One region of the Thalassobacillus sp. B23F22_16 genome, then DNA from elsewhere that is predicted to be linked to it. Evidence: a T-box and tRNA genes for the amino acid it is inferred to sense, from the RefSeq annotation. Region 1 holds a T-box; the other holds one or more tRNA genes.
The links. The T-box of region 1 lies ahead of tyrS (tyrosine--tRNA ligase). A T-box ahead of a tRNA ligase gene usually reads a tRNA of that ligase, here a tRNA-Tyr.

Region 1 (16,050 bases):
AATTTTGTCGAGTGGTGGGGCTTCTGGTTTCCAATCATTCATACAAATTTCTTCGATTGTGATTGTCCTTGGTGGTTTAATGGCAGCACTTATTATCAACTTTAATATCCGTGAACTTAAATTAACATATCGGGTGTTCAAGGAATCTTTTAATCAGAATGACTTGAACCTTCGCGAATTAATTACATTGTTCATTCGTTTATCCGATAGAGCACGCCGGGAAGGCTTGCTGGCATTAGAAACAGAATTGGAAGATGTAGAAGACCCTTTTATCAGAAAAGGCGTATTGCTGGCGGTAGATGGGATTGAACCCGAAGTTATTCAGGAAATTATGGAAGCAGAAATAACGGCTTTGGAAGAAAGGCATCAACGAGGGCGCTCTATTATTGAAAAAGCTGGAGAATATGCTCCGGCATGGGGCATGATTGGCACGTTGATCGGGCTGGTTTTGATGCTGAATAGTCTGACCGATCCCACAACGCTGGGTCCTAAGATGGCCGTCGCACTCCTGACCACTTTTTATGGTACAGTCATGGCAAATCTGGTATTTATCCCTATGGCAGGCAAGCTGGAAAATAAAACAGAGCAGGAGATCTTCCTAAAACAGATTATTATTGAAGGGGTCATAGGTGTCCAATCCGGTCAGAATCCGAAAATTTTAGAAGAAAAACTTAGTGCCTTCCTCTCAGATGAGGAGAAACAAGAAACGAAAGAGCAGGAAGAAGCGTTCATGGGGGAAGCGGCTAATGAAGTCTAGGAGACCCCTGAAGAAACGCGAAGAAAAGGGTGCACCGCGATGGATGGTGACATATTCTGATCTCATGACCTTGATTCTGGTTTTTTTCATTCTTTTATTTTCTATGTCACAGATTGACTTAGTTAAATTTGAGGCAATTTCCGAATCGTTTCGAAATCGGATGATTTTTGATTTTTTTCCTTCCCCCGTAGAGATGGATAATCCCACAGAAAGGACGGACCCGCTTGAAAGTGGGGAAGCGTCGAATGAATTTGAGAACCCAACCAATGAAATGAATGCCACCACCTATGATTCAGAGGCTGAAGAGGCAAATGATGAAAACGATTTGGACCAATTGGTTGAAGAAGTAGAAGCTTTCTTAGATAAAAACGAGCTAAATGAAGTGATTTCTGCCAATCGTACAGACCGCGGTGTGGTGCTGGTTCTTCAGGAACAACTGTTATTTGATTCCGGTGAAGCAAAAGTATTAGAGTCAGGAAAGCCTTTTTTGAGCAAAGTGGGTACGTTATTGACGAATATACCTAACGATATCACGGTGGAGGGTCACACCGACAATCGGCCGATTTCAACATTCAGGTATCCTTCAAATTGGGAATTATCTGGTGCAAGAGCAAGCAGTGTCATCCGATACATCGTAAGAGAGACTAGTCTGGATAGCGAGCGCTTTTCGGCCATCGCGTATGCAGATACACGTCCTGCTGTTCCTAATGATACACCTGAAAATTGGAGTAAGAATCGCCGTGTGGAAATCGTAATTTTAGAGGATACTTATAATAATGAACAAACTTCTTAATAATAAATGAATTAATAAATACCACCTCTCTCCAGGTGGTATTTATTAATTAGGGAGATAAATGGTTATATTTTTTCTGGTTATGGATGAATTGCAAAGCATTTGCTAAGACCTTTTTATTCTTTTCTGTGATTTCTGCTTTTCTTGGAATGGGTTTATAAAAGCCCTCCGGGTCATGCCACGTGGTTGGAAGGTCTACAGGTGACTTTTTTTGCCATTTTTCTATCCATTTAGCAGGGAGGTTACCTGTAAATGGCTGGCCGGTAGTCATAGTTTTCCAAATTTGTGCCCATGCCCTCGGGACGACTCTCCAAATGTCATAACCTCCTCCGCCCAGCGCTATCCACCGTCCTTCACAATGCTGGTGAGCTAATTCGTGTGCCAGCTTAGGTATCCGTTCATAGATTTGCATCGTTGAACATAAATGAGTCAATGGATCAAAATAGTGGGCATCTGCTCCGTTTTGAGTCACAATGACGTCAGGATTGAAATATTCCACAATTTCTTTGAATGCGGATTCATAAAGTTCCAGAAATGACTCATCTTCTGTAAAAGCATCAATAGGCAGGTTGAAGGAATATCCGTATCCTTCTTTTAATCCTCGTTCGGTTACATTCCCTGTGCCAGGAAACAGATAGCGACCTGTTTCATGAATGGAAAGTGTGCAAACGTTAGGATCATCATAAAATAACCATTGAACCCCATCCCCATGGTGTGCATCCGTGTCTACATAGAGGACTTTGTAGCCATACTTCTTTCGAATGTATTCAATGCCGACAGCTCCGTCATTATAGATACAAAATCCCGAAGCCTTCCGTTCAAAGCCATGGTGGAGACCGCCTCCAAGGTTGAGCGCATGTTCACATTCCCCTTCAAGTACTGCATCAATAGCAGTCAAGGTACTGCCGACTAGAAGAGAAGAAGCTTCATGCATGCCTTTGAACATAGGGGTATCCTCTGTGCCGATGCCAAATTCCATGCCTTCTTCTTCTGTAAGATTTCCTGTGCTTGCTTTTTTTACTGCCTCGATGTAGGTGGGACTATGTACCAGCGCTAACTCTTCTTCTGTAGCCGAGCGCGGGGAGAGAAGGTGTTCTGGTTGTATAGAATTTTCTAACTCCAACAGATCTTTTGTCATTTGCACGCGTAACTGGTTGAAGGGGTGGTCGTCACGAAATTTATATTGTGTAAAAGCATCGGAGTATACAAAAGCAGACTGGCACTTCATAATGACATCCCTGGCATGTTTGGCCATAACACTTCATACCCTGCTTCTTTTAAGTCTTCGATTGTCGGCATGGGGTTCATCGTCTGGATACGGAATACCAGTATTTTATATCTGGAATCCGGTTTATATGGGTAAATTAAAACAGAACTGATATTCACTTTTCTTTTCCCGAAAACCTGGGTAACCTTCGGAAGGATGCCGGGAATATTTTTTACTTTTATTTCTATTTGCGAACTTTGTACGTTCGTACCTGTCAGCTGAATCAATGTATAAAGCATATCCTTTTCGGTAATGATTCCTATCAGTCTTTCTTCCTTTGTTACTGGTACACAGGCAATTTCATGTTCATAAAAAATGCTTGCTACTTCTTCTACAAAGTCAAGCGGGTGAACTGTAATAACGGGGTGGGACATAATCGTCTGAATTTCATTTTCAAATTCTTCAGACTCTGACTCATCAAAAATGGAGGGACTTGCATCACGTACATCACGATCTGAAACAATGCCGATAACATAATTATTTTCATCCACAATAGGTAAATGACGGATATGATGCTCATTCAAAAGCTGCAATGCTTTTCCAATCGTTTCGGTCGGCTTCATAGTAATGACGTCTGTCTTCATGATTTCTTCTACTAGCATGGGGTTTACCTCCCTTGTGTACGTTGTCGGTGTCTATTTAAAAATCTTAGACGATCAAATTTTTCAACAGATGATTGCGGAACATTCTCGCCAATGCGCACCATTAAACAGTTCGCCGGATGGGAAACGATTTCGGGATCGTCTGTAGGAGCAGGTTTCAGCCCACCTGCAGCCATCATTTTCTCCATCACTTTCCGATAGTTCCAAATGCTTAACCCCGTTCCTTTGAGGTCCCAATGCCAATAATATTCAGTAGAGATGATGATATAGTTTTCCATAAATTCATCCATCATCGCTACTCTCAGCAAATGAGATCCTACTCTTGCCCCGCGGAAATCAGGAATAACTTCAATGGCTCCCAGCTCAATTAAATCTTCCATTTGAAACTCTGACCATCGTTCTAATGGATCAGGGTGTAAATAAGTTACATAGCCAGCGATGGTATTTTCATGTCTTGCAATGATAATACGCCCTTCTTCAAAATCTGCAATGCTTTTGACTGCTTCAAATTGCTTAGGGCCTGGTCGGAAAGCATTTAAGTCTGGATGAAATTCATAGTTGGAGAGTTCTTCTGAGGTTAGGGGACCTTCGATGACTAATGGACCTTTTTCCGTATCTAAGACCTTGGAATGATACGTCTTTACATGCTTCATTGATACACCACCTGCTATAAAGGTTATTATCACTGTTGATTTTCATTATACATGAAATCTATTTAAATTGAATCTATCAGCTGGATCTAACAAGTGAAATCTTTGCAAAAAAACCTCCTCTCAAAAAGAGAGGAGGATTATTAAAAGCCGTTTATTATCGGTTAAAATTTTGGCTCATGATAGGAAAGGGCGGATTATTCTTCTCCATCTTCGGATGGTGCTTCGGATTCTTCATCTGCCCCATCTTCAGCTGCATCATCCGTATCTTCTTCTGATTGCTGTTCATCTGTCTGTGATTCGGATGTATCGTCTGTAGATTCTTCTTCAGGTGCATTGTTATCTTCTTCGGCCGGTTCATCGGATGGTTCTTCTTCCGGCTCATCTGCAGGGGCATCGGCCGGTTCATTCGGTTCATCCGGTTCATTAGGCTGACCAGGTGAACCTACTTTGACAGCGGAAGACATGGACGATTCCATACCGAAGTAATCGACTGCCTTTACAGCATAAAAGCCATCAGAACCAGAAAAACCATATCTGGTGTCTGTGGTACTGCCAATGAGGCTGTATGACCCATTCTCTGAGGAAGCACGATACACACGATATCCCACAACATCATTGCTGGATGAAGCCGACCAGCTAACTGCAGAACTGTTCGCTGTCACGCCACCCGGTGCGGCAGGATTCTTACCGTCATTTTCAATTCCTTCTGATGCGTCAATGGAACTGCCGTCTGGTAAAGCTACCTTGCTCCATTTATCCGAAGAAGGGATTAAATGAGGTAAAATATCCGGTTTATCCAGGCCTCTTTCTTTTAAGAAATCTGGATTCAGCGTTACGCCTCCGCTGCTCTTATTAACGAATTCGCTTGGTGTACTTGGACCTGCGACAACCAGCTTATCTTTGACTTTGACAAAGTCGCCGCCGCCACTGGTTAAGCTGTCATCTTTCTTAGTTGGAGCATGGTCGGCATTGTAAATATCTTTTTCGACTAAACCAGCTTTCGAACATAAGTCGGAAGGTACCAGCCCGGAAGTGGCACAATAAGAGCGCTCTACGATCCCATCCGGCCGCTCGAAGCTTTTATTTGGTGCCGCCAGTTCAGGATTAACTTCCGATATTGCATTTACCACTCGCGCCCAAAGAGCTGTGTTCCGGCTGCTATAGCCATTACGGTCCAATTTGAGTTTATAGTCGTAGCCCATCCACATACTCACGGTGATATTCGGATTCGTGGCAACGAACCAGGTATCCGTATAATCATTGGATGTACCAGTTTTACCGGCCCAATCGACGCCTGGATTAGACAACTGTCCTTTAATACCGGAAGCTGTCCCATAATCGAGTACATCTCTCATCATATCAACCGTCAAATAAGCGGTCTGCGGGCTGAATACTTTTTCAGCTTTATTTTCATGTTCATATATCGGTTCGCCATTTTTATCGACAATTTTTTCTATCATGTAGCCATCAGCGAATTGGCCATTATTACCCAACGTTGCGAAAGCATTGGTATTTTCTTCAATGGTTACATCCTGTGCCCCGATAGCGGTTGCCTGGTAAGAGAAGGCTTCATCAGCAATGGTAGTGAAGCCCATTGCTTTTCCGTATTTCGCCATGTCCACGCTCTTGTTAGCTTCATTGAAAGCTTTGACAGCAGGTATGTTGTATGATTTAGCCAAAGCATATCTGATGGAAGTAAAGCCATGATACCCACCGGAATAGTTCCTCAGTTCTTGGTCGATTCCTACATATTTGAAGGGTACATCGGCAAAAACAGATCCAGGGTGTAATATGCCTTCCTCTATTCCTGGTGCATAAGCGATAAGTGGTTTCATGGTACTACCGGCTGATCGTCTGGCCTGGGTGGCGTGATTCAATTCTCCATGTTTGAAGAAGTCACGACCACCAATGAAGGCGAGTATCTTACCAGTCTTGTTTTCCATGATTACACTGCCGACTTGAACGGGTAGTGTGACATCAACCATATTGCCGTCCGCATCTTCCAATTGGGTGGTTTTATTGCGGCCATAGTTGTTATATTCATTTTTAACTTTCTGTACGACGTCATACATTTCTTTATCGATTGTTGTGTGAACTTTATATCCACCAGAGCGGAGTTCGCGTCTGGCATTCGCTTCATACTCTTCCCGGAGTTCTTCATCAGATTGTAAATCTTCCATTGTATGGCCGTCTTGTTTTGCTAGACTCCTAGCGAGAATTTCCTGGGCACGTTCTTCTACTTCAAATGTAAGCCATGGATAATCATTAATAGAAGAAGGTTCTGGATCAGCCAGGTTTGATTTAATATCATACTCAAGCGCTTCTTCATATTCTTCCTCGGTTATATAGCCGCCCTCCAGCATTCTGGAGAGCACTTCCCGCATTCGGCTGAGTCCTGGTTCGATATTTTCTTTTTGCTGTCCTCCATTAGTAAAGGGAGAATAGTAAGTAGGACTTTGTGGAAGGCCGGCAATAAAAGCAGCTTGAGGAAGTGTGAGATCTTTAGCATCGACATTAAAAATCCCTTGTGCAGCTGTCTGGATACCTGCAATATTTCTTCCATTCGCATCACGTCCGAACGGGACGATGTTTAAGTATGCTTCTAAAATTTCATCTTTTTCGAAGAAGCGTTCTAAACGTAGAGCAAGCAGGATTTCTTTGGCTTTACGTTCAAAAGAAACCTCATTTGTCAGAATCTGATTCTTGATGATTTGCTGCGTCAAAGTACTTCCCCCGGTTTTTATGGAGGCATTGGTTACTTCCTGTGCCACAGCTCTCATAATTGCTTTTGGTACTACTCCGTCATGTTCATTGAAGTTTGCATCTTCTGTCGCAATAATGGCATTCTTCAAATAAGGGGCAACTTCATCGAGGGTCACTTCTTCTCTGTGTAAATCTGACCGAATTTTACCTAAATATTTATTATCTGCAAAATATAGTTCTGAGGTAGAAGCGTAATTATACACATCCTGGCTCATTTCCTCTTTGCTCATGACCTTTTCGTCTTTTACGAGTGAGGCAAAATAACCAGCTCCAGCACCTCCGGCAAAAAACAAACCGATAATACCGAGCACAATGAAAAATAAGATGATGTTCCACGTAACATCATAAGTAATACGGCTAGACTTTTGGAGTTTTCCACTTCGCCAAAATTCCAGCAGTTTTTCTTTATTTATACCTTTTTTGGGGTAATTAGACATAATAAGACCTCCTAAAAAATCCATTTTATATTATAACACATCCTGCCAATGTCAGGAATGCACGAATGGAATTAAGGATTGCTTTTTTGGCAGGTCTATGTTAAAAATATTATTAAGTTAAATAGCAAGAGCAATGAATGATTGCAGTAACAAGAGGATCACTGTATTCAGAGAGCCGGCGGCTGCTGCGAGCCGGTACAAATTCACCTTGTGAAATACGATCTGGAGCTTTCTTCTGATTAAACAGAAGACGGTTTTAACCGAGCCGTTATCGATACAAGTGGCACAGGAGTGTGCAACAAGGGTGGTACCGCGACAAATCTCGTCCCTTTTTTCTGCTGGGCGGGTTTTTTTATTTGTCCGGAAATATATGCATGGTGGTAATCAATTGGAGGAGTGAGGATATGGACATTCTACAAGATTTAGAAGAGCGTGGATTAATCAATCAAGTGACAGATGAAGAAGGTTTGAAAAAGCATTTAGCAGAAAATCAGGTGACACTATACTGTGGATTTGATCCGACAGCAGATAGTCTGCATATCGGTCATCTGCTTCCGATACTGATGTTAAAAAGGTTCCAGCGTGCCGGGCACCGTCCGATCGCCCTTGTGGGTGGCGGAACGGGGATGATCGGGGATCCGAGCGGACGTTCCACCGAGAGACAGCTGAATGAAGCGCACGTAGTAGAAGGTTACAGTGAAAGCATTAAAAAGCAGCTTGCCAAGCTGTTGAATTTTGATGAAGGCGATAATGCAGCAGTCGCGCGTAATAACTACGAATGGTTGTCATCCATTAATATCATTGAGTTTTTGAGAGATACGGGCAAGCATTTTGGAATCAACTACATGCTCGCTAAGGATTCAGTGGAATCCAGAATTGAGCATGGGATTTCTTATACAGAGTTCAGTTACATGATTTTACAATCTCTGGACTTTTACAACTTGTACCAGAAAGAGAACTGTACGCTTCAAATTGGTGGAAGCGACCAGTGGGGTAACATTACAGCTGGGCTGGAATTCATTCGTCGCCGTGCAGCAGGAGAAGAAGAAGTGAAGGCATACGGCATGACGGTCCCATTGGTGACAAAGGCTGACGGCAGCAAGTTCGGAAAGACAGCAGGAGGAGCAATCTGGCTCGACAGTGAGAAAACTTCCCCTTATGAATTTTACCAATTCTGGATTAACACAGATGACCGAGATGTCATTAAGTTCTTGAAATCTTTCACATTCCTGGAGATGGCTGAAATAGCAGCTCTTGAAAAAGAATTGCAGGAGCAGCCGGAAAAGCGGGCCGCCCAGCGCAGGCTGGCAGAAGAAATGACGGAGATGGTGCATAGCAAGGAAGCACTGGAACAGGCGCAGCGAATTACCGAAGCACTGTTCAGCGGGGATATCAAATCATTGTCTGGTGAAGAAATTGAACAAGGATTCAAAGATGTTCCTACACACGTGGCAGACAACAAAGAACTCGGTTTGGTAGAACTGCTAGTAGAAGCGGGTATCGCTTCATCAAAAAGACAGGCGCGTGAAGATATCAAAAATGGAGCCATTTATATCAATGGGGAACGCCAGCAGGAGCTTGGATATACCCTCCGGGAAGAAGATCGTATCGAAGGAAGATTCACGATCATTCGCCGTGGCAAAAAGAAATACTTCATGATTCGCTTTCAATAAATCATTCAAAACCTGTGGCATAGACCACAGGTTTTTGCTTTTTGATAGGGACGCTCATTTATTACAGAATTACGCACCTTTATCTGTCATATAAAAAAAGCCATCCGAAAACTCGGATGGCTTTTTTGGAAGCATATTAACGAGAGTAGAACTCAACGATAAGCGCTTCGTTGATTTCAGAAGGAAGTTCAGCGCGTTCAGGAAGACGGCTGTAAGTACCTTCCATTTTCTCAGCATCGAAAGTAAGGTATTCAGGAACAAAGTTGTTCACTTCAACCGCTTCTTTAACGATGTCAAGGTTTTGTGACTTTTCGCGAAGGCCGATAACTTGACCAGGCTTCACGCGGTAAGATGGAATATCAACACGTCCACCATCGACAGTCACATGGCCGTGGTTTACCAATTGGCGAGCTTGACGGCGAGTACGAGCCAAGCCAGCACGGTAAACAAGGTTATCCAAACGGGATTCCAGTAAGATCATGAAGTTCTCACCGTGGATACCTTTCATGTTACCTGCTTCTTCGAATAGGCGACGGAATTGACGTTCCGTTAGTCCAAACATAAAGCGAAGCTTCTGCTTCTCTTGTAGTTGAAGACCGTATTCTGAAAGTTTTTTACGTTGGTTTGGACCATGTTGTCCTGGAGCGTAAGGGCGCTTGTCAAGCTCCTTACCTGTTCCGCTTAAAGAAATGCCAAGGCGACGTGACTTTTTCCAAGTCGGACCTGTATAGCGTGCCATAGGTATTTCCTCCTTTTTATTTTATTTGCATAAAATAAGAACAGTGTGTCCCACACACGATGCTCATTTTGTTTTCATGCACCATCGCTCCAGCAGCAGAGAGTTACACGATGCACCTCACCTGGAGGAACAAAATGATGACAACGCAGGTTCACATAGGCTGCCATTTATTTTACACAAAGGCTATTATAGGCTTTACACATAAAGAAGTCAAGGAAGAATTGAAATTTGATAGACTCTATCACTAGATGTACTGTTCCAGCATCCGGGCGAATTTTTCCAGATAGATTTGATCTGTTTCATCGAAGCGAGATTTTGATGGGCTGTCGATATCCAGTACACCGAACAATTCCTTGTTTTTAAAAAGAGGAACGACTATTTCTGACTGGCTGGCAGCATCACAGGCAATATGCCCAGGGAAAGCATGGACATCCTCCACAAGCTGGGTTTGTTTATCTGCTACAGCTGTTCCGCACACACCTTTGCCGGAAGGAATGCGTACGCAAGCCGGCAGTCCCTGGAATGGTCCCAGCACAAGTTCTCCTTCTTTCCAAATATAAAAGCCAACCCAGTTAACATCATTTAAAAACTGGTTTAATAGGGCGGAAGCATTTGAGAGGTTGGCGATCTGATCGCTTTCTCCTTCCAATAAAGCAGCAAGCTGCTTAATCAATAGCTGATAGTTTTCTTCGCGGGTACCATTATAATGCATAGTTTGGAACATAAGATTACCTCCAGTACATATTCGATATTTTTCGAGCCTGCAGGTGCAGGAATTGACGAACGTTTTTTACAGGATTCTTGGTGAATAACGGCGAATTTTTAATCTAATAAGAGAGGAGCTGATGTCCTGATGAAAAAGACCACGACCAGACAAAAAGTGATGGATGTCGCTTGCCGGCAGTTTTTCCTAAAAGGATACCATGGTACCTCCGTCAGGGATATTGCTGGTGAGGCCGCTGTGAATGTTTCTTTGATCAGTTATTATTTCACCAATAAGCAGGGCCTGCTTGAAACGTTGATCATTGATTATTATGAGGATTATATCGGTCTGGTCGAGCAGCAGGCTGATGCGATGGATGAATTAGACCCGATTGATCGTCTTTGCCGTTTAATTGAAGTAATTCTACATTACAAGCAGGATCGTCATCAACTGACATGTCTTATCCAACGGGAGCTGTCTCTTGACAACCAGTTTGTACGTGAAATGCTGGTAACCTACTTGTCTAAAGAAAATCATTTGCTATATGGTTTATTCCAGCAAGTAGTAGCCCCGGTGGTGAGAGAAAAACGGGACGCCCGGTTTTTATTTCTTCAATTTAAAGGCATGCTTCAGGCCCCTTATGCTATGCCGCATGATTGGAAGGATTTTGTGACATTCGACCAATCCCATAGCTATTTTGCTCAACAATATAGCCGTACGGTTCAAAAGTGGGTACAAATGCTTTGTAATCAGCCGGTTGTCAGTGTGTGATCGATTCGGTCAAAGCCTTGGCCGATTCCTTTGCTTTTATGAGCATCAGATCCATAGATAAGCTCGATTCCTGCCTGATACGCTTGTCTGGCGATACGCTGCGGAGGATAACTCTCCAGGCAGGCGGGCTTAAAATACCCTGCAGCGTTGTAGTCCAGCTGATAACGGCCCTGCTTAACTTTTTCCAACAACGCAGATATAGGAGCATCCCAGTCTGCGGGAGATGGAAAATGGTGATGGAATTTGCGCACGAGCGTCATATGACCGATTCTGGCAGGCTTGTACGGCCCAAGGTCTGCCTTTATTGATTTTTCCAACGTTCGAAAGTAGGCATGGTAAACTTTTTCGAGCGAGCCGAAGTCATCGATTGCTCCTTGGAAAGCTGATTCACTAAAGTCAATGCAATGATAGTGGACTGGCCCTTTCAGAAAATGGACAGAAAGTATACTGTCATCTAATCTGCTGCCATATTTGGAAAGAAAATCACTGGTTTCCTGCTCGTAGCCTTCAATGTAATCGACTTCCAGCCCAATAAGAATGTCAATATCCCTTTGATATTCTTTTTTTATTTGTTCAATATCCTGGATATAGCGCTCCAGTAATCGGAGATCCATGCCACTGTCTTTATCAGGCACAGGATCAAGGAAAGATGGTGGCAGTGGTGCATGTTCTGTAAAGGTCATCGAGTGGTATCCTTGCTTCAAAGCCTCTTCTACGTAGGCTTTTAATGGATCGGAAGTGCCGTGTGGACAATAAGGAGTATGAATATGGCCGTCAATTTTCATCGAAATTCCCCTTTTGTGTAGAAAAAAATGTCATATTGTTAATTATTTTGAAATATTTTAGCCAAAATGATTGTTCTCATGGTATCATAATTACAACAATTTATCATTTTGGAGCCTATTTTCCCCTATTGGAAGGTGTCATCTGTTAGGAGGCTGTTTATGGAGTACGTGATCGGGATTATTGTATTGATTATCGGCTTAATCATATATGGATTAATTAGCCGTAAGAAGTTGTATGATCAAGTCGATCGACTGGAAAATTGGAAAATGGATATTATGAATCGGCAAGTGACCGAGGAGCTTTCTAAAGTAAAGAACCTTAACCTCTCGGGTGAAACTCAGGAAAAATTCGACGGTTGGCGAGGACGCTGGGATCGTATTCTTACCCAGGAATTGCCGGACTTAGAAGAAGATTTGTTTGATGTGGAAGAAGCTGCTGACCGTTACCGTTTCCGGAAAGCAAAACAGAAGATTCAAGAGACGGAACAAAAACTGGAAACGATAGAAGCGGACATCAAAAAGATTTTTAAAGAGCTTGAGCAGCTCCTTGAATCGGAACAGTCAAGCCGAGAGGAAGTAGAACAGGTACAACCTGTATTGAAAGAGCTGAAGAAAGAGTTAATGCAGAATCGCCATAAATATGGTAAAGCCTATCGTGCATTGGATAAAGAAGTAAGTGAGATTCAGCAATCCCTCGATGAATACAAGAAGTTGACCGAGCAAGGAGATTATATGGAAGCCAATGAGCTTGTCCAAACGTTAAAGGTTAACTTGGCAGACCTTCAGGAGCGAATTACCGCATTGCCGCTGTTGTATAAAAAATGCCGGCAGGAAGTTCCTAGCCAGCTTGACGAAATCCTTGCAGGTATGGCAGAGATGAAAGAAGAGGGGTACCGTCTGAGCCACCTTGGTTTTGAAAAAGAAATACATACTCACCGGGAGACATTGGCTGCGTGCGTGTCCACGATGGAAGATGGAAGCCTTGATGGCGTCGAAGATACTGTGAAAGAAATGGAAGCCCGTATTCAGGAAATTTATCAGTTGCTTGAAAAAGAAGCGATTGCCAGGAATACTATTGAAAAACAATTTGAGCCATACCAGGAAGTGCTGGAAGAATCCGAACAGATTCTACTTGCCACAAAACATGAAGTGCAAGAGCTGCAGCGTACCTACCATTTTGAAGATAAGGATATGGAAAAGCAGCTGCTGCTCGAGAAATGGATGGTTAAAATTAAAAAGCAATTCATGGATTTTCAAAAGAAAATGGAAGATGACACGACTTCTTATAGCGAGCTGCAAGAACAACTTAAGGATTGTCAACAGCAGCTGGAAGAACTGCAGGCTGAACATAAAGCGTTCAGTGAAAGCATTAGAGCTTTGCGGCAGGACGAAAATGAAGCAAAGCAGAAACTGGTAGCTATGCAGCAATCGTTACAGGATATAAACAGAAAGCTCAGCAAGAGTAATCTGCCTGGCATACCCGAGGAGCTTGCGGAGGAACTGAAGCGGGGCCATGAAGAGCTCGAAAGAGTTTTTATAAGTCTGGAAGAGCAGCCGCTTGAAATGACCAAGGTCAACAATACATTAGATGAGGCCTCTGAAAAAATCGGCCAGGTAACTGAAGCTGCAAGCCGGACAATGGATCAGGCTCTTCTGGCCGAACAGGTGATTCAATACGGGAACCGTTATCGCAGTCAATATCCATTGGTTGCAGCCAGGCTGTCTGAAGCCGAACGTGAATTCCGTTCGTTCAATTATGAGACTTCATTTGCACTGGCTTCTGAAGCTATAAAAGAAGTAGACCCAGACCTGATGAACCGATTGGAATCACGTGATGACGTATTAGTGTAAGATGGAAACGGTGGACATCCGTTTTGGATTAGACTTTAGACTTCCTTCCTGCTGAAATGAATAGTATTCCAGATAAATACAGGAATCATCAATTCTATGATGGTTCCTGTATTGTTTATTTTTAACATAAGGTATGATAATATATGAGACTGCAAAATAACGCCAAAGGGGAAATCCCGATGATTTATTTAGATAATAGTGCTACGACGAAACCGTATCCAGAAGTAGTCGATACCTTCCAAAAAGTAGCGGAACAATATTATGCCAATCCTTCTTCCATCCATAGCTTTGGCAGTGAAGCTGAACGTTTATTGCTTCAATCCAAAAAGCAGGCTGCCCAGCTGCTTAAAATAGCAGCTGAAGAAGTTATTTTTACATCAGGTGGCACGGAAGGGAACAATATAGCTATCAAGGGAATTGCATTGGAGCACCAAAATCGAGGGAAGCATATCATTACCAGTCAAATTGAACATCCTTCCGTCCTGGAAGCATGTGCTTCTTTAGAAAAGCTGGGCTTTGAAGTAACCTATCTACCTGTGACGGAAGCAGGAGAAGTGCGCTTGGAAGATGTGAAGGAGAGTATCCGTCAAGATACCATCTTGCTTTCACTCATGTCTGTAAATAATGAGCTGGGGACTATCCAGCCGATTTATGAAATAGGGCAAGTCGTGAAACTACATCCAAAGTTGTTTTTCCACGTGGATCACGTACAGGGACTGGGTAAATTAGAACTTGATTTTTACGAGTGCGGAATCGACTTATGTACCATGTCCGGTCACAAGATTCACGGGTTGAATGGTACAGGTGCTTTATTTATAAAAAAAGGGACCAGGCTATTTCCTCTTCATCATGGAGGGGGACAGGAAGGGGCATACCGTGCTGGTACAGAAAACCTGCCTGGTATTGTTTCTTTTGTGAAAGCTTTGCGCTTAATTTTGGAAAAAAAGCAGACAGAACTTTCCACCTTGAAGAATTTGAATCGCCGACTCCGGGAAGGGTTAGCACAAAATAGATTTGTGATCATCAACTCCCCTAAGGACGCTGCACCGCATATAGTTAATGTTTCTGTTCCGGGTTTTAAACCGGAAGTGGTGATTCATGCACTTGGAGAAAAAAATATCTTTATCTCTACGATGTCAGCATGTTCCTCCAAACGAGCCGATGAAAGTGCGGTACTGGCAGCCTGTCGCCTAAGAGAAGACAGGACGACAAGTGCATTGAGAATCAGTTTGTCTTATTATACGACACAAAAGGAAATTGATATATTTGTCTCGGAATTAGCTAACGTTTTAACCGAATTAAATAAAGTAATGGGGTAGATAAAATGGAATTTGATCAAATAATGGTGCGGTATGGCGAGATGGCACTTAAAGGGAAAAACCGTCATAAATTCGAGCAAAAACTGCAAAGCAATCTGGTGCATAAACTGAAAAGGTTTCCTCTTGCCAAGCTGAAAAAAACGAGAGATCGTATGTATATCCTTTTGAATGGGGAAGATCCATATGAGGTAATGCAGACATGTCAGGAAGTCTTTGGCATTCAGAGTTTAAGTTTTGCCCTTCGTACCGAGCAAGATGAGGAAAAAATCAAGGAGGCAGCATTATTTGCTTTTCATGACGCTAAGCATGCCAGTACCTTCAAAATTTCTGCCAAGCGAACCGATAAGACATTTCCGATCAAGTCTCAGGAAATGAATCAAATGCTAGGGGCGCATATCCTGAAAAATACGTCAGATGTTACAGTTGATGTTCACCGCCCGGATGTTGAAATAGTGGTGGAAATACGTCAGGATGCTGTCTATGTAACCTCGAAGAAATACCAAGGTGCTGGCGGACTTCCTGTCGGTACAACAGGGAAAACTTTATTGCTCTTGTCTGGCGGAATTGACAGCCCTGTTGCTGGATATCTTGCCATGAAGCGTGGAGTAGAGGTCGAAGCTATTCACTTCCACTCGCCACCTTATACAAGTGAACGAGCCAGACAAAAAGTAATGGATTTGGCTCAGGAAATGACCAGGTTCGGTATTAAAATGAAAGTGCATATGATACCTTTCACAAAAATTCAGCAGAAAATTCATCAGGAAATGCCTGAAGGTTACAGCATGACAATCATGAGGCGCATGATGCTTCGAATAAGTGAGGCTGTAGCAAGGGAACAGGACATTCTTTCTATGACAACTGGCGAAAGCCTTGGCCAGGTTGCCAGTCAAACAATGGAAAGTATGAGTGCTATTAATGAAGTTACAAATTTTCCTGT
Region 2 (17,074 bases), on a different contig from region 1:
TGCGGGTGCACCCCTTTCATGATCCTTCTCCCGCTTTCATCGACGAGTACTGCCCCTTCTCCCCGTACCGCTTCCGTAACCAACCCTTTGATATCTCCGTTGATAGAAAGCATCGTAGGATGGAATTGGACAAATTCCATATCGACAAGCTCTGCGCCCGCAAGATAGGCAAGTGCATGCCCATCTCCAGTCACGGTTTCGGCATTGGAAGTGGCAGCGTAAAGCTGTCCGCATCCTCCAGTCGCTAATACGATATGGGGAGCCACATAAGTACTGATGGTTCCATCTCGTCCCTTGCTTTTCACCCCATAACATTTACCTTGTTCATCAGTGAGCAATTGAAAGACAAATTCATGCTCTTTAACGGACACATTGGCTCCAATCTTTCCCAAAAGGCAGTCGACAAGGCGTTTTCCGGTCTGGTCCCCACCCCCATGGACAATTCGATTCCAACGATGGGATCCTTCTCTCCCCAAAACTATTTCTCCTCGCTCATCTCGATCAAACGCACAGCCTGCTTCTAACAATTCGCGGATGACAGAAGGAGCCTGTCTGGTCAATTGGCTGACTGCTTCTGGATCATTGAGTCCTCTGCCTGCTTCTATCGTATCTATGTAATGCGCATACGGATTATCTTCGGGCGCTAATGCTGCTGCCACACCTCCTTGGGCATGAAAAGAATTACTCGTCTTTACTTCTGACTTTGTGAGTACAATCACATTCATATCCCTGCGTAAGTTTGCCAGCAGTTGTAAGGCCGCTATGCCACTTCCCACAATAATTACTTCTGACTGTTCCATCATGTTGGGCACCCCTTTGGTTTTACATGTGTCTTGACACTTATATTTACATAGAATTAAACTTATGGCAAGTGCTTTTTTCTGGTACGAAAAAGAGGGAGTGATACCTATGAGATACTTTGATTATGCAGCAACCTGCCCCATCGACGATACAGCCTTGAACATATACCACGATGTTTCCAGGGACTACTTTGGTAATACAGAAAGCCTCCATGATGAAGGAACAAAAGCTGGCACACTGCTGGAGCACTGTAGGGAAATTCTGGCTGATGCCATAGGGGTTGAAAGTGAAGGATTATATTTTACAAGCGGTGGAACAGAAAGTAACCATTTGGGAATACACTCGTTAGCAAAAGCTGGGAGAGGAAAGCATATTATTTCGTCGCAAGCCGAACACTCCTCCGTTCACCACGCGTTGGAAATGATCGAGAAAGAGGGTTTTGAGGTTACGAAAATCCCATTTACCAAAGATGGTTTTGTCGATATGGATGACTTAGAAAAAGCTATCCGAAAAGATACGGTGCTCGTAACTGTCCAAATGATGAACGGGGAAATCGGTACATTTCAGCCAATAGAAGAAATCTCTTCTATTTGCCGGAAAAATGGGATTTATTTTCATAGCGATTGTGTCCAGGCATTGGGAAAACTCGATATGAAAGCCTACACCCCCCTCCTCGATAGTTTTTCCCTATCAAGCCATAAGATCTATGGTCCTAAGGGTGCCGGAGCTGTTTACCTTTCCCCTTCTGTACCACTACCATCTGAGGTAAGGTACGGGTCCCACGAAAAGGGAATACGGTCAGGTACTGTAAACCTCCCGGGAGTTGCCGCCTTTACAGCCGCTTCGCAGGAAAATATCCATCAGTTATGTAAACACCAGGAACACTTCCGACATTTGAGAAACCTATTCAGACACACTCTATTGCCTGTACAGGACCGAATTAAAATCGTCGGGAAAACGGCAGCCGAATCGACGATCATAGGAATGCTGGTACCGGGAATGGAGGGGCAATGGACCATGCTTGAAGCCAACCGCAGGGGCTGTGCCATCTCCACAGGAAGCGCCTGCTCAATTCATCAGCAAACTCCTTCGAAAACTTTACTAGCCATGGGGTATTCAGAGGAAGAGGCGAAAACATTTATCCGTATTTCATTTGGTAAACATACCACCGCTGACGATGTAACAGCCTTGGGAGGTTGCCTGAAGGAAGTGATCGACGCCCACCACTATGTCACAAGGGTAAAAGTCTGAATAGATGCCCTCTTTCTGCTAGAATGATAGTAATTGAATCAGAAAGGAGCATCCTGATGATTACTGTTCAAGATATTCATGCAGCTAAGGCAGCTATTTCCGAGATCATCCATACAACTCCCATTCTGCAATCCGAACAACTATCCAGACTGTGTAATAACCAGATTTTTCTAAAGTCCGAACATCTACAAAAAACAGGTTCTTTTAAAATCCGGGGCGCTACTAATAAAGTAAAGCATGCCGTGCAGGAAGGGGCAAAAACTATCACAGCCGCTTCTTCCGGAAACCACGGACAGGCAGTTGCTTACATCGCCAATCAACTCGGTGTTCCTGCTACCATCGTCGTGCCGACAGATGCCAGTCAATGCAAAGTGGAAGCCATCCAGGCTTATAAAGGAAAAATTGAAACATGCGGAACCACGTCAGCCGAACGGATTCCCAGAGCAAAACAGCTCGCCGAAGAGCAGACAGGTGTTTATATCCCTCCTTACGACGACCCTTATACCATGGCGGGTCAGGGGACTGTCGGACTGGAGATTTTAGAGCAAGTAAAAGATGCAGACGCCATAGTGGTACCAGTGGGCGGCGGAGGCCTCATATCAGGAATTTTAACGGCTATCAAAGAAACCAACCCAGGCATCAAAGTCTACGGAGCAGAGCCGAAAATCGCTAATGACACGTACCTGTCGCTAAACAATAATAAAATTACAGCCATTCCAGCCACCAGCACGATTGCTGACGGTCTGCGTACTTCACAGCCTGGTGATTTAACCTTTCCGGTACTGCAAAAGTACCTCGATGACCTTGTTTTAGTTTCAGAAGACGAAATCCGTTTCGCTTTCAGCTTTGTGATGGAACGGATGAAGCAGCTGATTGAACCCTCGAGCGCTGTTGCAATCGCCGCACTGACCAACAGCATACTGCCATTGGAAAACAAAAAAGTAGTGACCGTCGTTTCAGGCGGCAATGTAGATATAAGCAGAATAGGGGAACTGATCGTTCCTACTAATCACCAATGAAAATGCCCCCAGTTACTAATTGTAACTGGGGGCATTTTGATAGCACACATTTTATTTTTCAATAGACTCATCAAATAGATCTGTCATTTTAGCTACGTGTTCGTATGTGAACTCAAAGGCCATCCTGATCTCACCGTATCCTGGCTGATAAACATAACCTTGAACCTCATAGCTTCCTTCATTTTCTCTAACTTTTGTGAGGTGGAAGTAACGCTGGATGTACTGCGCCATTTCTTCCAATTTCCTATTGCGGACTTTGATCCATTGATCCCTTAGTTCCTCTGTCGGAAAATCCGATTCCTTTAGCATGTGTACACTCCTTTTGAGAGTTATTTATTCCACTGTAACACTTTTGGCAAGGTTACGTGGCTTATCTACGTCACAATCACGGTGAAGCGCTGCGTAATAAGAAATCAACTGTAATGGAAGGACAGAAACAATCGGTGTCAGCAGCTCATGTACTTTCGGCAGTACGAAGCTGTCGCCGTCTTTTTCCAGACCTTTCATACTGATTACGCAAGCATTTGCTCCACGAGCAATGACTTCCTGTACATTGCCGCGGATCGAGTCATTGACGCTTTCCTGAGTAGCAAGGGCGATGACTGGTGTTCCTTCTTCGATCAATGCAATGGTACCATGCTTCAACTCACCGCCGGCAAAACCTTCTGCCTGGATGTAAGAAATCTCTTTCAGCTTCAAGGCCCCTTCCACACCAACATAGTAATCGATGCTGCGGCCGATAAAGAAGCAGTTGCGTGTAGTTGCTAAGAAGTCACGAGCCAAGTCCTCAAATACTTCTTTCTGGTCAGCTAAGGCTTCCATAGCATTCGCTACGATGGCGAGTTCCTGCATTGGATCGAATTCAAGCTCGATGCCTTTCGCTTTTGCTGTATCTACAGCTAAGATAGCCAAAACAGCCATTTGAGCTGTGTAGGCTTTGGTAGAAGCTACTGCGATTTCTGGTCCTGCATGCAAATGCAAGGTGTAATCTGCTTCACGAGAAAGGGTGGACCCTGGCACATTCGTAATCGTCAATGCCGGATGTCCTAATTGCTTTGTCTGGACCAGTACGGCACGGCTGTCTGCCGTTTCCCCACTTTGAGAAATATAGACGAAGAGCGGCTTCTCTGACAACAATGGCATGTTGTAGGAGAATTCACTTGCTACGTGTACTTCTACAGGGATTTTGGCAAACTTTTCGATGAATTGCTTCCCGATCAATCCTGCATGGTAACTAGTACCTGCAGCGATGATATAAATACGGTCACAATCCTTCATCGCCTGGCGTACATCCGGGTCCAGTTTGATTTCATTGTCTTCATTTTGATATTCCTGGATGATTCGACGGAGCACTAACGGCTGTTCGTCAATTTCTTTCAGCATAAAGTGAGGGTAGGTCCCCTTTTCAATATCTGACTCATTCAGTTCAGCTGTAAAAGGCTCACGCTCTTCAACCTTAGAACCATCAAGCTTCAGGATTTCGACAGAGTCACGGCGCAACAGGACAGTTTCTTTATCCATCAATTCAAGAAATTGATCTGTCACTTGAAGCATTGCCATGGAGTCACTGGCAACGACATTGAAGCCGTCTCCCAATCCTACAAGAAGCGGACTCTTGTTTTTTGCGATATAAATCGTATCCTCATCTTCTGCATCAATTAAAGCAATCGCATAAGAGCCTTTCAACAGTTCTACAGCTTTACGGAATGCAGCCGCTACGTCCTTCATTTCATTATACAGTACTTCAATCAACTGTACGATAATTTCTGTATCGGTCTGACTCTTTAATTCCATATCCCCAAGGTATTCCTTGCGTACTTCCAGATAGTTTTCAATGACACCATTATGAACGATGGTAAAACGCCCGGATGTACTTTGATGCGGATGAGCATTTTCCTGGCTTGGCGGTCCATGTGTCGCCCAGCGCGTATGGCCGATTCCAAGCGTTGCCTTTACGTTATCGTCAACGGCCTCACGAAGCTGTGCAATCCTTCCCTTAACTTTTGCAATGTACGCATCTTCATCATTCAACGTTGCGATACCTGCTGAGTCATAACCACGGTATTCCAGCTTTTCCAGCCCTTTTAATAAAATCTCTTTCGAATCATCATATCCAATATATCCTACAATTCCACACATGTCGGTATTTCCTCCTTAAATCTCCTCAGAAGGGGCAGAGACCGGCACCCGTGAGGGGCAGCGTTCTGCCCCTTTCTCGTGTTTACTATGATTGGTCTGCACTTTATTCAGCTTTGTTGTCCGAAAGAGTCGCCTCTTTGTTTTAAAAGCTGAACAGACGGTTGAAGTGCAACAACCGGGAGGCATCCGCCGAAAGCTCGATGAACCTCCTCCTCGTCAACTATTTTCATGCCGAACGAAAATAGTCCTGGCGCTTTAAATGATTGTTCTTGAAAAACTATCCTCCTTATCTTCCTTGAATGCACCCCTACTCCATTACCTTAGTAAGCCATCTTTAAACCTGCAGGCAAAAAAGCAAGGCTACTAACCATTTTACTCGAGAAAGATTTTAAAGGTCAATCATTATTTTTTCACCTTTACACAAATGACTTCCCATTGTAACAATCTTATAAACTCGACTATAACAAAATATGCGCAGCCAGCTGTGATGTGCCGGCTGCGCATTCTGAAACATTACTCCGTCATACCCAATTCTTCTTGTACAACTTCCACTACTTGATCAACATAATTCTCGCAATCTTCTTCTGTTGGTGCTTCTACCATGATGCGTACAAGTGGTTCCGTACCGGAAGGACGTACAAGAACACGTCCTTGCGTTCCCATCTCTTCTTCTACTGCTTTAATTGTATCCTGAATACGAGGGTGGGTCTGAACCGCAGCTTTATCGGTTACTTTCACATTTTTCAAGACCTGTGGGAATTTCTTCATTTCAGCAGCAAGTTCCGATAACGGCTTGCCTGTATCTTTCATGACATTGATGAGCTGCAATGCACTAAGCATTCCATCCCCTGTCGTATTGTAATCTAAGAAGATGATATGACCGGATTGCTCTCCGCCCAGGTTGTAGCCGCCCTGTCTCATTTCTTCCATTACATATCGGTCGCCTACCGCTGTTTTATCGCTCTTCATCCCATTAGCTTCTATCGCTTTATAGAAACCAAGGTTGCTCATAACCGTAGAGACGACGGTAGAATGATTCAACATGCCGGAATTGTTCATATGCTTCCCGCATATGTACATGATATGGTCTCCGTCAACAATATTACCTTTTTCGTCCACAGCAATCAGTCGATCTCCATCACCATCAAATGCAAGTCCGATATCGGCTCCTTTATCAAGAACAAGCTTCCTGACTGCCTCAGGATGCGTGGACCCTACGCCATCGTTGATGTTCAATCCATCCGGAGATGAACCGATAGAAGAAATATCCGCTTCCAGATCAGCAAACATATGGGATGCAAGTGCGGAAGTGGCGCCGTGAGCACAATCTAATGCAAGATGAAGACCATCGAAGTCATGATCGACCGTCTGTTTCAGATATTGCATATAGCGTTGAGCTCCTTCGAAATAATCGTTTACCTGACCCAGGTCTCCTCCCGTCGGACGAGGAAGGTCATCGCTATCTTTATCGAGTAATCCCTCAATTTCTTCTTCCTGCTCATCGGAAAGTTTGAAACCATCCGGTCCAAAGAATTTAATTCCGTTATCTTCCACCGGGTTGTGGGAAGCAGAAATCATGACACCTGCTTCAGCACCAAGCGCTTTCGTCAAATAGGCTACTCCTGGTGTAGAAATGACACCGACCCTCATGACCTCGGCTCCGATTGAGAGCAGACCAGCTGTTAAAGCTCCCTCCAGCATATGGCAGGAAATCCTCGTATCCCGACCTATCAGAACTTTTGGTCTTTCTACTCCTTTTGTTACTGCATAACCGCCGAATCGTCCTAATTTAAAAGCAAGTTCCGGAGTCAAATCTTTATTTGCTACTCCTCTGACTCCATCTGTACCAAAATATTTTCCCATGATGTCTAATCTCTCCTTCATTCGTTACAAACATTCTATTTTTATCCGATTCGTATCATTGCATTGGGGTCGTTCAGCTCATATGCTGCATTATCCGGCCCGGTTATTTCAATAGGCACTTCGTGCTCCCCAGCCTCTAAACCGGACACATCAATTTCTGCCTGAAAATCTTCCGCTTGTAAATTTTCAATGTCTTCTTCTTTACCAAGAACAGTCAATGATATTTGTTGATCTTCCGGATCCAGAAAACTTACGGACCCTTCTTCAGGAGGGTTTGCTACCCCAATTTCTATTGAGTCGATTACTTGTTCAGACTGATCTTCAGATTCCATCACTTCAATGTCCACTTCTATTGTTTCAGGTTCTACTTTTCGGATACCATCAGGTACTGGTACCTCCACTTCCTGGGTTCCCGATTCAGATAAATCCGTGGTGTCTACATTGATGTTAGCGATTCGGCCAATTTGACTGATTGCCTCCAATGGCCCGTAGATTGTTACCTCCTCCACCTCCGGGGTAACGGATTGGATGGCATAGCCTTCTGCCGGCTCTCCTTCCGCTTGAACCTCTATCGGTACCTGTTTACTTGGTACATCTATAGGCACAGTAACGTCCACCACATTCGGTTCTACCAGCACGTCCAATTCATTTCCTTGCATATCATATACTTTTACAGGAGCCTGGGCGTTTTCTATCGTCTCCGTAGTGTCCCGCACATCGACCATCGCCTTCACAAGCGCTACACTATCCACAAGTTCTTTTCCGCCGGTAATGGTCACTTTCCCAGGAGTAATTTTGGCATCACCGATTTCATAATTTTCCACCAGTTCCTGGTCATTGATCAGGTCCACCCCAACATCAAACTCACGCTCCACTTTTTCCTCAATGGTGACCTGAACGGTTCTAGGTTCAATATTGACGTGAAGTCGATTGGAAATACCACTATGCTGGACATTCACCGTATGAACTCCTGGACCATAACCTTCTAAGTTTACATAGACTTCAAAATTTTTCTGTCTAACTAGTGGTGTCATTACGCTGTTCGGGCCCTCCAATGTCATCGAAACATTTTGAGGCGCTCCACTGACTGTATACTTATCATCATCATAGACCAAGTCCAATGGAATGTTATTCAACACTTCAAATTCACTCGACCCATCATTAATCAATAATGCATCGCTTTGAGAGTTATCATCCAGGTTGACAGTCGTCCACAACAAGACAGCAAGCAATAACGAAATGACACGAATAAACCAGGGGCTGTTAAACCATTTATCCATCTTTCTTCCCCCTCCAGTTCCATGTCTTCACAGGAGCTTTGGTCGGTACATTCAATTCTTTATGAAGGATTTCACTCAGCTTTTCCTGACTCAATTCTCGATGTAACTCTCCATTTTTAGTGCATGATATGTTTCCTGTTTCTTCAGATACAATGATCGTCAGCGCATCAGTTACTTCACTGATTCCCATAGCTGCCCGATGCCGTGTACCCAATTCCTTGGAGATGAATGGACTTTCCGACAATGGCAGGTAGCATGCAGCAGCGACAATTTCATCGCCACGTATGATTACTGCGCCATCGTGTAAAGGGGTATTGGGAATGAAGATATTTGTCAGCAACTCGCTCGTCAACCGGCCTTCGATATTGATTCCGGTTTCCACATAATCTCCCATCCCTGTCTCTCTTTCAATCGTAATCAATGCACCAATCCGGCGCTTAGCCATATAGTTACAAGATTTTATGATGGCCTGGATGGATTTTTCCACCCCTTGATCCTCAGAAGTCGTTCTGCTGAAAAAGCTGCCGCGCCCTAACTGTTCTAACGCACGTCTGAACTCAGGCTGGAAAAGAATGATGATTGCAAGAAAACCCCAGGTAATTGCCTGTGAAGTCAGCCACCTTAAGGTAGTCAGCCCGAATAAGTTGCTAAACAGCCATATCGCCAGGACAACGAATATCCCTTTTAACAGCTGGACTGCCTTCGTTCCCCTGATCAACATGATCAATTTATATACAACAAACCAGACGAGGGCGATATCAATAGCTATAAGTAAGTAATCCAATAAGTCTAGTCCCCCATCAAGCATGCCTACACTTCCTTTTATAAGTAATTACAAGATAAAAACAAAGTACATATAATTATAGCATACTTACCTGTCACAGTGATAATGCTCTCCCATGCCACGCTCATAAAAAGACAGAATCGTCGCACACCTTTAAACCCTTAGTACCACTTATACTTGATCTCTTAACGCTAGAAAAAAAGACTGCCCTGCCTGACAGTCTTTCTCATTATTACTCCTTAGCCAGAGAAAATACACTTTCCCATGTATTTTTGATATGATACCACACCCACTCAAACACTTGGTTCACTTCATTGACTTCCCCGCTGACATAAGCCATATATTTCTCTCCATCGAGAGGGGAATCTTCCCTGCTGTCCTGCTTTAAGAGATCGCCGTTTATAATGGTGACATCTCCATTAACTGCTCCCTCAATTCGTAAATCCCCATTTCGAACGACCAGATCACCGTTAACCGTCACATCTTCCGGTACGATGACCACCTGGTTTTTTATTACTAAGTTTTCTTGTTTAGAAACCGTCACCTGCTGATCTTCTGTCCATGCAGAAAAAATACCGCCGAACATCATCAGGAAAAACACCGCCGCAGCCGTAAAGAACGGATGGTTTCTGAACCACTTCGTATAATGATTACGTTTCTTCTGCTTTGGAAGATTAGCCATCACGTTTGAGGTGAAGTCCTGGGGTGCCGATATGGGACTTGAACTCTTCACCAGACTGATTGTCCGTTTCAGCTCATGAAAGTGGGTCTGGCACTCCTGGCATGCCTGGAGGTGCATGCGCAATTTCTTTTCTTCCGCTTGCGTTAAATGGTCGTCTAAATATTTATGCATTAAAGCGATAGCTTCTTCTTTACAATTCATTCCCTCTCACTCCTTTACACGTGGCGAAGCCTTTTTCGCAACGTTTCCCTCCCCCGGTGAATCCGGGTTTTCACGGTACCTACAGGAATTTCCAACACATCTGCTATTTCCTGCAGGGACAGTTCATCTAAAAACCTTAGTACAATTACACTACGGTATTTAGGAGGTAATGCTAATATCTCTTTGTGAATATAAGTCTGTAATTCCAGACTTTCCACTTCTTCTTCGGGCAAAGCTTGATCTGCCGCTATTTGGGAGTACATGCTCAATCCTTCCGTCCCCTTTACTTCCGCATCCAGAAAATAATCCGGTTTCTTTTTACGTATGCGGTCGATGGTAAGGTTGGTAGCAATTCGATAGAGCCAGGTTGAAAACTTCCTCCGTTCATCAAAGCGGTCAATGTTGGTATAGGCCCGAATAAAGGCTTCCTGTGCAAGATCCTCTGCTTCATGAGCGTTTCCTATCATACGGAAACAAATTTGATACACTTTATTTTGATAAAAAGAAACTACATCTTCAAATGCAGCCTGATTTCCTTTTTTTATTTGTTTGATTTTCTCTTTTATCACGGTTTCCATTCTTTTATACCTCCGCTAAACTTGCGGTATTACCTGTACGAATGAGCAGCTCGTAAGGTTTCAAAAAATATCTAAGAAAATTTCCCCGTTTAAAGTTTAACATTTTTCATAGCAGGGTATGGACATTCAAATAAAAAAATAATTACATTTATATTATTGGAGGGCGTCATGGAACAAAAAAAGTTGATTTTAGTGGAAATTGAAAGATGCAGAAAAGAAATGAATGATTTGAGCAAACATTTAGATTTATCTTCCGAAGAGGTAGTAAGTATAAGCAGACAATTAGATGAATTGCTTAACCAATTTGAAAAAGCGAGATAATAATAACAGCAACCTATCCTTAAAGATAAGCTGCTGTTATTTTTTTACTTTAAATTTAACTTTGTTAAAATACTAAAGTGTAAGAAAATCTAAGGCTTTCGCCATAAGTACTTAGCCAAGTTTTTCTAATCGCTTTATAATAATTTCTCCCCGAATAAAGAGCCCATCAGACCTACAGCCACACTTGCTGTCTTATTTTTTTCGTCAAGAATCGGATTTACTTCAACAAATTCAGCCGAAGTCACCAGACCAGACTCATGCAGCATTTCCATAGCTAAGTGACTCTCCCGATAGCTCAATCCACCCATGACAGGCGTTCCTACTCCTGGAGCAGTATCCGGATCTAAACCATCCAGATCCAGACTCAAATGAAGCCCATCGGTACGATCTTTCAAGTATTCGATGGTTTCCTGCATCACAGCGGACATGCCAAGCCGGTCGACTTCATGCATTGTAAAAACCTTTATTCCTTTTTCTTTAATCAGCTCTCGCTCCCCTGCATCCAAAGAACGTGCACCAATAATGACGATGTTCTCTGGCTTCACTTTCGGCTGGTAACCATGGATGTTGACCAGCCTCTGGTGGCCAATACCCAGACTGACGGCAAGCGGCATTCCATGAATGTTGCCAGACGGCGATGTTTCATTGTTATTCAAATCACCATGAGCATCATACCAAATGACACCGAGATTTTCATAATGCTTAGACACACCCGCAAGTGTTCCTATTGCAATACTATGGTCACCGCCAAGAATAAGCGGGAAACTTCCCTCTTCGATTATGTCATCTACTTGTTGTGCGAGCTTTTCGTTACCTTCCATCACTTCATTCAAGTTGCGTAGGTTATCAACAAGTTCCTTTTGTTCACCCTTCTGCTGCGCAATTTCAACATTGCCCAGGTCTTCGATCGCAAGCTCCAACTTTTCTAACCGCTCGAGAACCCCTGCATAGCGAATCGCGCTCGGTCCCATATCTACGCCGCGTCGGTTTTGTCCCAGATCCATCGGTACTCCCAAAATCGATAGCTTCTTCATCATTTCATCCTCCTTCTTCTACTCTCCATTATTGTAGACGCTTTCAGACAAATGACTCAACCGGACATGATTGTGTATATATATACGGTAGCTCTCGCAGCTACTCGTCTCGCGCACAGGTATGTATGACGCTTGTAATAAACGAAAAAAAGCTGACATGGTAGTAGCATGTCAGCTTTTTTCTCGTCTGAATTTATGAAGTCGCTAGTAATGGTACAAGAAATGGTGGAGCCTAGCGGGATCGAACCGCTGACCTCCTGCGTGCAAAGCAGGCGCTCTCCCAGCTGAGCTAAGGCCCCGATGTAAGAAGTTTATTCGACGTAGCCAAAAATCGTATTTATGCAGCACTTCCAGTACACGATCAATCTTTAGCAAGGATGTTTACTCGACGTAGCAAAAGATTACATGGAGCGGGAGACGGGATTCGAACCCGCGACCCCCACCTTGGCAAGGTGGTGTTCTACCACTGAACTACTCCCGCTTAACAGTGATACAAGTGAGCCATGAAGGATTCGAACCTTCGACCCTCTGATTAAAAGTCAGATGCTCTACCAACTGAGCTAATGGCTCATTATTTAATGAAATATTACAACCTAATTGAGTAATGTGCTCGTCTCGTTGCTAGCTTATTCGGTGAAGCATACGCTCCTCGCAAAGCCTACGATGATGTAGTTCAAGGAAGTTTACGGCTTCTCTACCAACTGAGCTAATGGCTCATTAATAAAAATGGCTGGCCCAGCTGGATTCGAACCAGCGCATGACGGAATCAAAATCCGCTGCCTTACCGCTTGGCTATGGGCCATTAAAAAAATAGTACAAGTAATAAGTACTATTTGCTTTTTTTATAAAGTTAATTCATAGGAAAATGAAATAAATGGTGGAGGGAGTAGGACTCGAACCTACGAACCCGATGGGAGCGGATTTACAGTCCGCCGCGTTTGGCCAACTTCGCTATCCCTCCAAGAAAGTCACTTAAGAATTATAACAGAAAAACCTTTTATAATTCAACAGTTTTCTACAAGAAATTATTGGTGTTTCTAAAGGAAAATAATCAACGGTGCCCTTACAGGACTACTATTGTTTTCCAGCAAGAAGTCTATTCGACGTTGTAGGAAAACATTCAATGGTGCCGGCCAGAGGACTTGAACCCCCAACCTACTGATTACAAGTCAGTTGCTCTACCAATTGAGCTAGACCGGCAAATTTCAATGGTGGAGGATGCAGGGTTCGAACCTGCGACCCCTTGCTTGTAAGGCAAGTGCTCTCCCAGCTGAGCTAATCCTCCAAAGTGGTGACCCGTACGGGATTCGAACCCGTGTTACCGCCGTGAAAGGGCGGTGTCTTAACCACTTGACCAACGGGCCATTGAAGCAGTTGACAGCCTTTTGAAAGGTTGTCCTCTCAAACTGACAAATATTATTATATACAGCCGCTTAGTACTTTGTAAAGAGAAATTTTAATTTTTTTTCTTATTGCTTTCTCTCCCCACATTCTATTGAAAAAAGGTGCCCTTGAAACTCCAATCATCTACATTGAAATTAGCCTCTATTACTGTCTCATATATGACTTTGAATTCTCTCTTAACATGGACTTTGTCTCGTTTATTTTTAAATTCGTCTCTCATAATTTCGATATTGTCTCTCAATAGTTAAAAATTTGCTCTATTCTAATGTACTTGTCTCAAATATAGGACGCTTGTCTCGCTTATTGATAAAAAATAAGCAAAAAAGTAATCGCCGGGATCATCAAAAAAAGAGCTGCCCCGATCTGGGGCAGCTCCTTCACACCTTATTCTTCTGTGTTAATATACAGTTTTCCTTCTGCAGCTTCCTCAGCCACATTACCATAATCATCGGCAGCTTTTACAACAATCTCGGCACCTTCTGCTACTAGGTTAGAGGTTGCTGTCCAGTAGCCAACATAATGCCCTTCTTCCGTCTCCATCATTGGCAGCTCTGTAGCCTGATCAGAGAAGTTAGTAAGTGGCATTCTGATATAGAAAGTTGCGTCAAGTCCAGGATCGGCATCAAACTCGATCTTGACAGACTCACCAGCCTGCATATACTTATCTTCTGTTGGTTGTAGATTTTCAATATCAGTTGCATTAAATTTAGCATCCACAGTGACTGACTCTTCCGCACTGTTACCCGCTAAATCTGTTGCAATGACTACTATTTCGTTTTCACCTTCTGATAGCATGATGCGTTTGGAGTATGCACCGTCCTCATCCACATCAGCAGTTTGACCATTTACTTCGACGCGATCAAGATTTTCTTCTTCTACTTGACCTGCAACTGTAATGACTTCTTTATTTGTTTTATCGCCATTTGTTGGAGTGTCAATTGTCAAGACAGGGTTGTCTTGATCCAATGTCACTACTACAGGTGCAGATGGTTCAGTGGAACCGTTATCCATGGAAGATATCGCTGTCAGCTCATTTTCTCCTGTGTCCAGGGTGATATCAACAGCAAAACTTCCATCTTCAGTAGCTTCTGTAGTGCCTGCCTCCTCACCATCGTTGTAGACAGTGACTGTTGTCGTTGGTGCAGCACTACCTTCTACTGTAATGGATTCCTGATTGGTATAGGACCCATCAGCTGGAGATTCAATTACAGGAGCCTCCGCCGCATAATCGACTAGTGCTCTAATCATGTAATTGCCTTCCGCTTCTGGAGATTTGCTCCAGCTGCCGCCTACAAGCTGCCAGCTGCGGTCAGCATAGTCTCCATCTTCATCCGTAGCCAGACCAGGCGTATTAGGATTAGGATGGGTTTGAATATAAACCATATAGAAATCTCCATTAGCAACTATTCCTTTATCGGAGAGGTCTACATGAGTCCATTCCCCATTCCTTAACGCCTCTGCATCATATGGACCACCAATTTTTTCACCTGGTGCCCCATCTGTTCCTGTAGCATCATAAACTTCTACCTGGAACTCATTGCCGCCCGGTACTGGCCATTCCTCTGTCCAGAAGCGGAACAGTCCACCAGTAACCATAGCGGACTCCTGTCCTTCTTCCAGGGTCATTTTAACAGCCCAGCCATTACCAGCATCATAGAATGCACGAGCGTTTTCGGCAGTACCGTCATCATATCCGATTTCACCTGGATAACCGATGAATGGTGCCAATTCTACTTCCACTGTGTTGGTAGCACCACCCTCGATGGTAACAGGGACATCTTCGCCATGATAGGACGGAGCCATCACTCTTAAAGTATAATCGCCTTCATAAGCTTCTAGAGTGAATGTGCCATCTTCTCCTGTTTCAACGGGGGCTACTGCGGCATCTTCGATAAGCATCAAGGTAGCGCCCTCGATTGGTTCACCAGTCTGTTCGTTTGTTACGGTGCCTTCCAGTGTACCTGTCGCAATAGGATTCAGCGTGAAGTTAGCACTTACTGATCCGTCTTCTGGAACAGATACGGATTGCTCACTTGGATGGAAACCATAAGCATCCGCCACAACCGTAAAGTCACCTGCAGCATGCATTAATCGGTAACTTCCATCGGCAGGATTCGTACTGACCGATCGATCAGATTCTACCACGCTAACCGTTGCATCCAGAGGTAATACGTTTGGCTGTTTTTCTTTTTTCTTGCCTTTTTCACCTTTAAATTGCGGTGTTTGGAAATTTGTGAATTCACCTGGCAGCAGCTTTTTAGCATTAACAGGCTTTTTCATCTTCTTTGACCCTTTATCTTGAAAACCAAGGTCAGCTTGCGTGATCATATTTCTAGAATTATTCTTCTTTGTAGTCTTTTTCCCTTTTTTAACGGCAGCTGTTGCACCTGAGGATTCATCCGTCAAAACTACATCATCGATGAACCAGCCTTCTCTTGTGACAAGGAAATCACTTTCGACATGGAAACCGATGAAAACATTCTGACCGGCATAGTCAGATAGATCAACTTCTGACTCTGTCCAATCACTGGTAGTGCCATTGTACTCAGCCAGCTGCTCCCAATTTTCCATATCTGTAGAAACAACTACGTGACCGTAATCGTAATTATTTTCTAAGTTGTGCCAGGTTTGGAACTGAAGGAATGTGTCCTCTTCAGGAATCTCAACCGGCGGCATTACCAATGTCATATCAGAATAATTATCGTAATCACCAGTCAAGTTGGTTCCATATACCTTCTCACCGGATGCAGCACCTTCCGGACCATCTTCAGGCGTACCCCATTGCCAGCTGTTATTTTCACCGAATGATAACCAGCCGGTTGGAACAGTTTCAAAATCTTGTTCATACCCGACAGTAATGGCATCTTTGATGGCAACTTCAAATACATCCGTTTCTACTTCATTACCTCCAAAGTCAGTTACCAGCCATTTATAATTCAACTGACTGCCATTCATAATGTCGCCTTCCAGAACGGCCTGGTAGGTTCCTTCCAAGTAGTCTCCACCTACCAAGTCAGCTTCTACCGTCTCCCAAGGACCTTGGCCGTCAATACGGTATGACAATTCTACAGATCCTACACTGATATTGTCAGTAACTTCAGCTATCAATGGAAGCGGTACACCTTCATAGGTTTCTGATGGCGCGTCATGCTCGATAGCAGGAGCTTCATCATCTTCCCCTTCTTCATATACATGTCCCTTGATTTCGCCAATACCGCTGACGACTGCTGATACGGCAGTATAAGCATTCACAATACCATGGCCATAACCTTCATTTGGATCTTCAGGATATTGGTCATTAGTAGTTGTATCTGCTGTTTCAAGCATCAACTCTTCCAGGTCATCTACTGACAAAGAGTTATCTGCCTGTAATAGCAATGCAGCTGTACCCGCTACGTGAGGGCCAGCCATTGATGTTCCATTCCATCCGCCTTCATAGCCGCCGCCCGGAACAGAAGAGCGAACGTTGGCCCCGGGTGCTGAAATATCCGGCTTGATTTCTCCATCATATGGCGATGGACCTCTGGAAGAAAAGCTGGCCAAGCCGTCAGTAGCAGTAGTTGCACCTACTGCAATAGATTCCGGATAGTTGGATGGTGCGGCAATTGTTCCATCACCAGGTCCATCGTTACCAGCAGAGAATACTGGTACAATACCAGACTCACGCCAGTTTTGAACCATCGGGCGATACCACTCATCAAGCCCGGGACCGCCGCC

Region 2: it has a tRNA-Tyr gene. The T-box ahead of tyrS (tyrosine--tRNA ligase) is inferred to sense a tRNA for this amino acid. The anticodon was not compared.

The regions. Positions count from the first base shown of each region.
Region 1 covers NZ_JBIEKD010000037.1:958-17,007, reverse strand. Annotated here, with positions in the region: gene motP (flagellar motor protein MotP) at 1-757, shown strand, start outside; gene motS (flagellar motor protein MotS) at 747-1,550, shown strand; gene ACGTNI_RS18780 (acetoin utilization protein AcuC) at 1,600-2,778, opposite strand; gene ACGTNI_RS18775 (acetoin utilization AcuB family protein) at 2,775-3,419, opposite strand; gene ACGTNI_RS18770 (GNAT family N-acetyltransferase) at 3,425-4,072, opposite strand; gene ACGTNI_RS18765 (transglycosylase domain-containing protein) at 4,267-7,272, opposite strand; T-box leader at 7,397-7,605, shown strand; gene tyrS (tyrosine--tRNA ligase) at 7,677-8,945, shown strand; gene rpsD (30S ribosomal protein S4) at 9,082-9,684, opposite strand; gene msrC (free L-methionine (R)-S-oxide reductase MsrC) at 9,929-10,408, opposite strand; gene refZ (forespore capture DNA-binding protein RefZ) at 10,538-11,158, shown strand; gene hisJ (histidinol-phosphatase HisJ) at 11,137-11,943, opposite strand; gene ezrA (septation ring formation regulator EzrA) at 12,103-13,794, shown strand; gene ACGTNI_RS18730 (cysteine desulfurase family protein) at 13,974-15,113, shown strand; gene thiI (tRNA uracil 4-sulfurtransferase ThiI) at 15,119-16,050, shown strand, end outside.
Region 2 covers NZ_JBIEKD010000012.1:105,855-122,928, forward strand. Annotated here, with positions in the region: gene nadB (L-aspartate oxidase) at 1-803, opposite strand, end outside; gene ACGTNI_RS11275 (IscS subfamily cysteine desulfurase) at 910-2,052, shown strand; gene ACGTNI_RS11280 (threonine ammonia-lyase) at 2,109-3,071, shown strand; gene ACGTNI_RS11285 (hypothetical protein) at 3,123-3,380, opposite strand; gene glmS (glutamine--fructose-6-phosphate transaminase (isomerizing)) at 3,405-5,210, opposite strand; gene glmM (phosphoglucosamine mutase) at 5,724-7,073, opposite strand; gene ACGTNI_RS11300 (CdaR family protein) at 7,115-8,353, opposite strand; gene cdaA (diadenylate cyclase CdaA) at 8,346-9,161, opposite strand; gene ACGTNI_RS11310 (zf-HC2 domain-containing protein) at 9,370-10,020, opposite strand; gene sigW (RNA polymerase sigma factor SigW) at 10,035-10,598, opposite strand; gene ACGTNI_RS11320 (aspartyl-phosphate phosphatase Spo0E family protein) at 10,767-10,919, shown strand; gene rocF (arginase) at 11,054-11,956, opposite strand; tRNA gene ACGTNI_RS11330 (tRNA-Ala) at 12,177-12,252, opposite strand; tRNA gene ACGTNI_RS11335 (tRNA-Gly) at 12,360-12,434, opposite strand; tRNA gene ACGTNI_RS11340 (tRNA-Lys) at 12,451-12,523, opposite strand; tRNA gene ACGTNI_RS11345 (tRNA-Gln) at 12,681-12,755, opposite strand; tRNA gene ACGTNI_RS11350 (tRNA-Tyr) at 12,829-12,914, opposite strand; tRNA gene ACGTNI_RS11355 (tRNA-Thr) at 13,078-13,153, opposite strand; tRNA gene ACGTNI_RS11360 (tRNA-Val) at 13,163-13,238, opposite strand; tRNA gene ACGTNI_RS11365 (tRNA-Glu) at 13,243-13,317, opposite strand; gene ACGTNI_RS11370 (S8 family serine peptidase) at 13,742-17,074, opposite strand, start outside.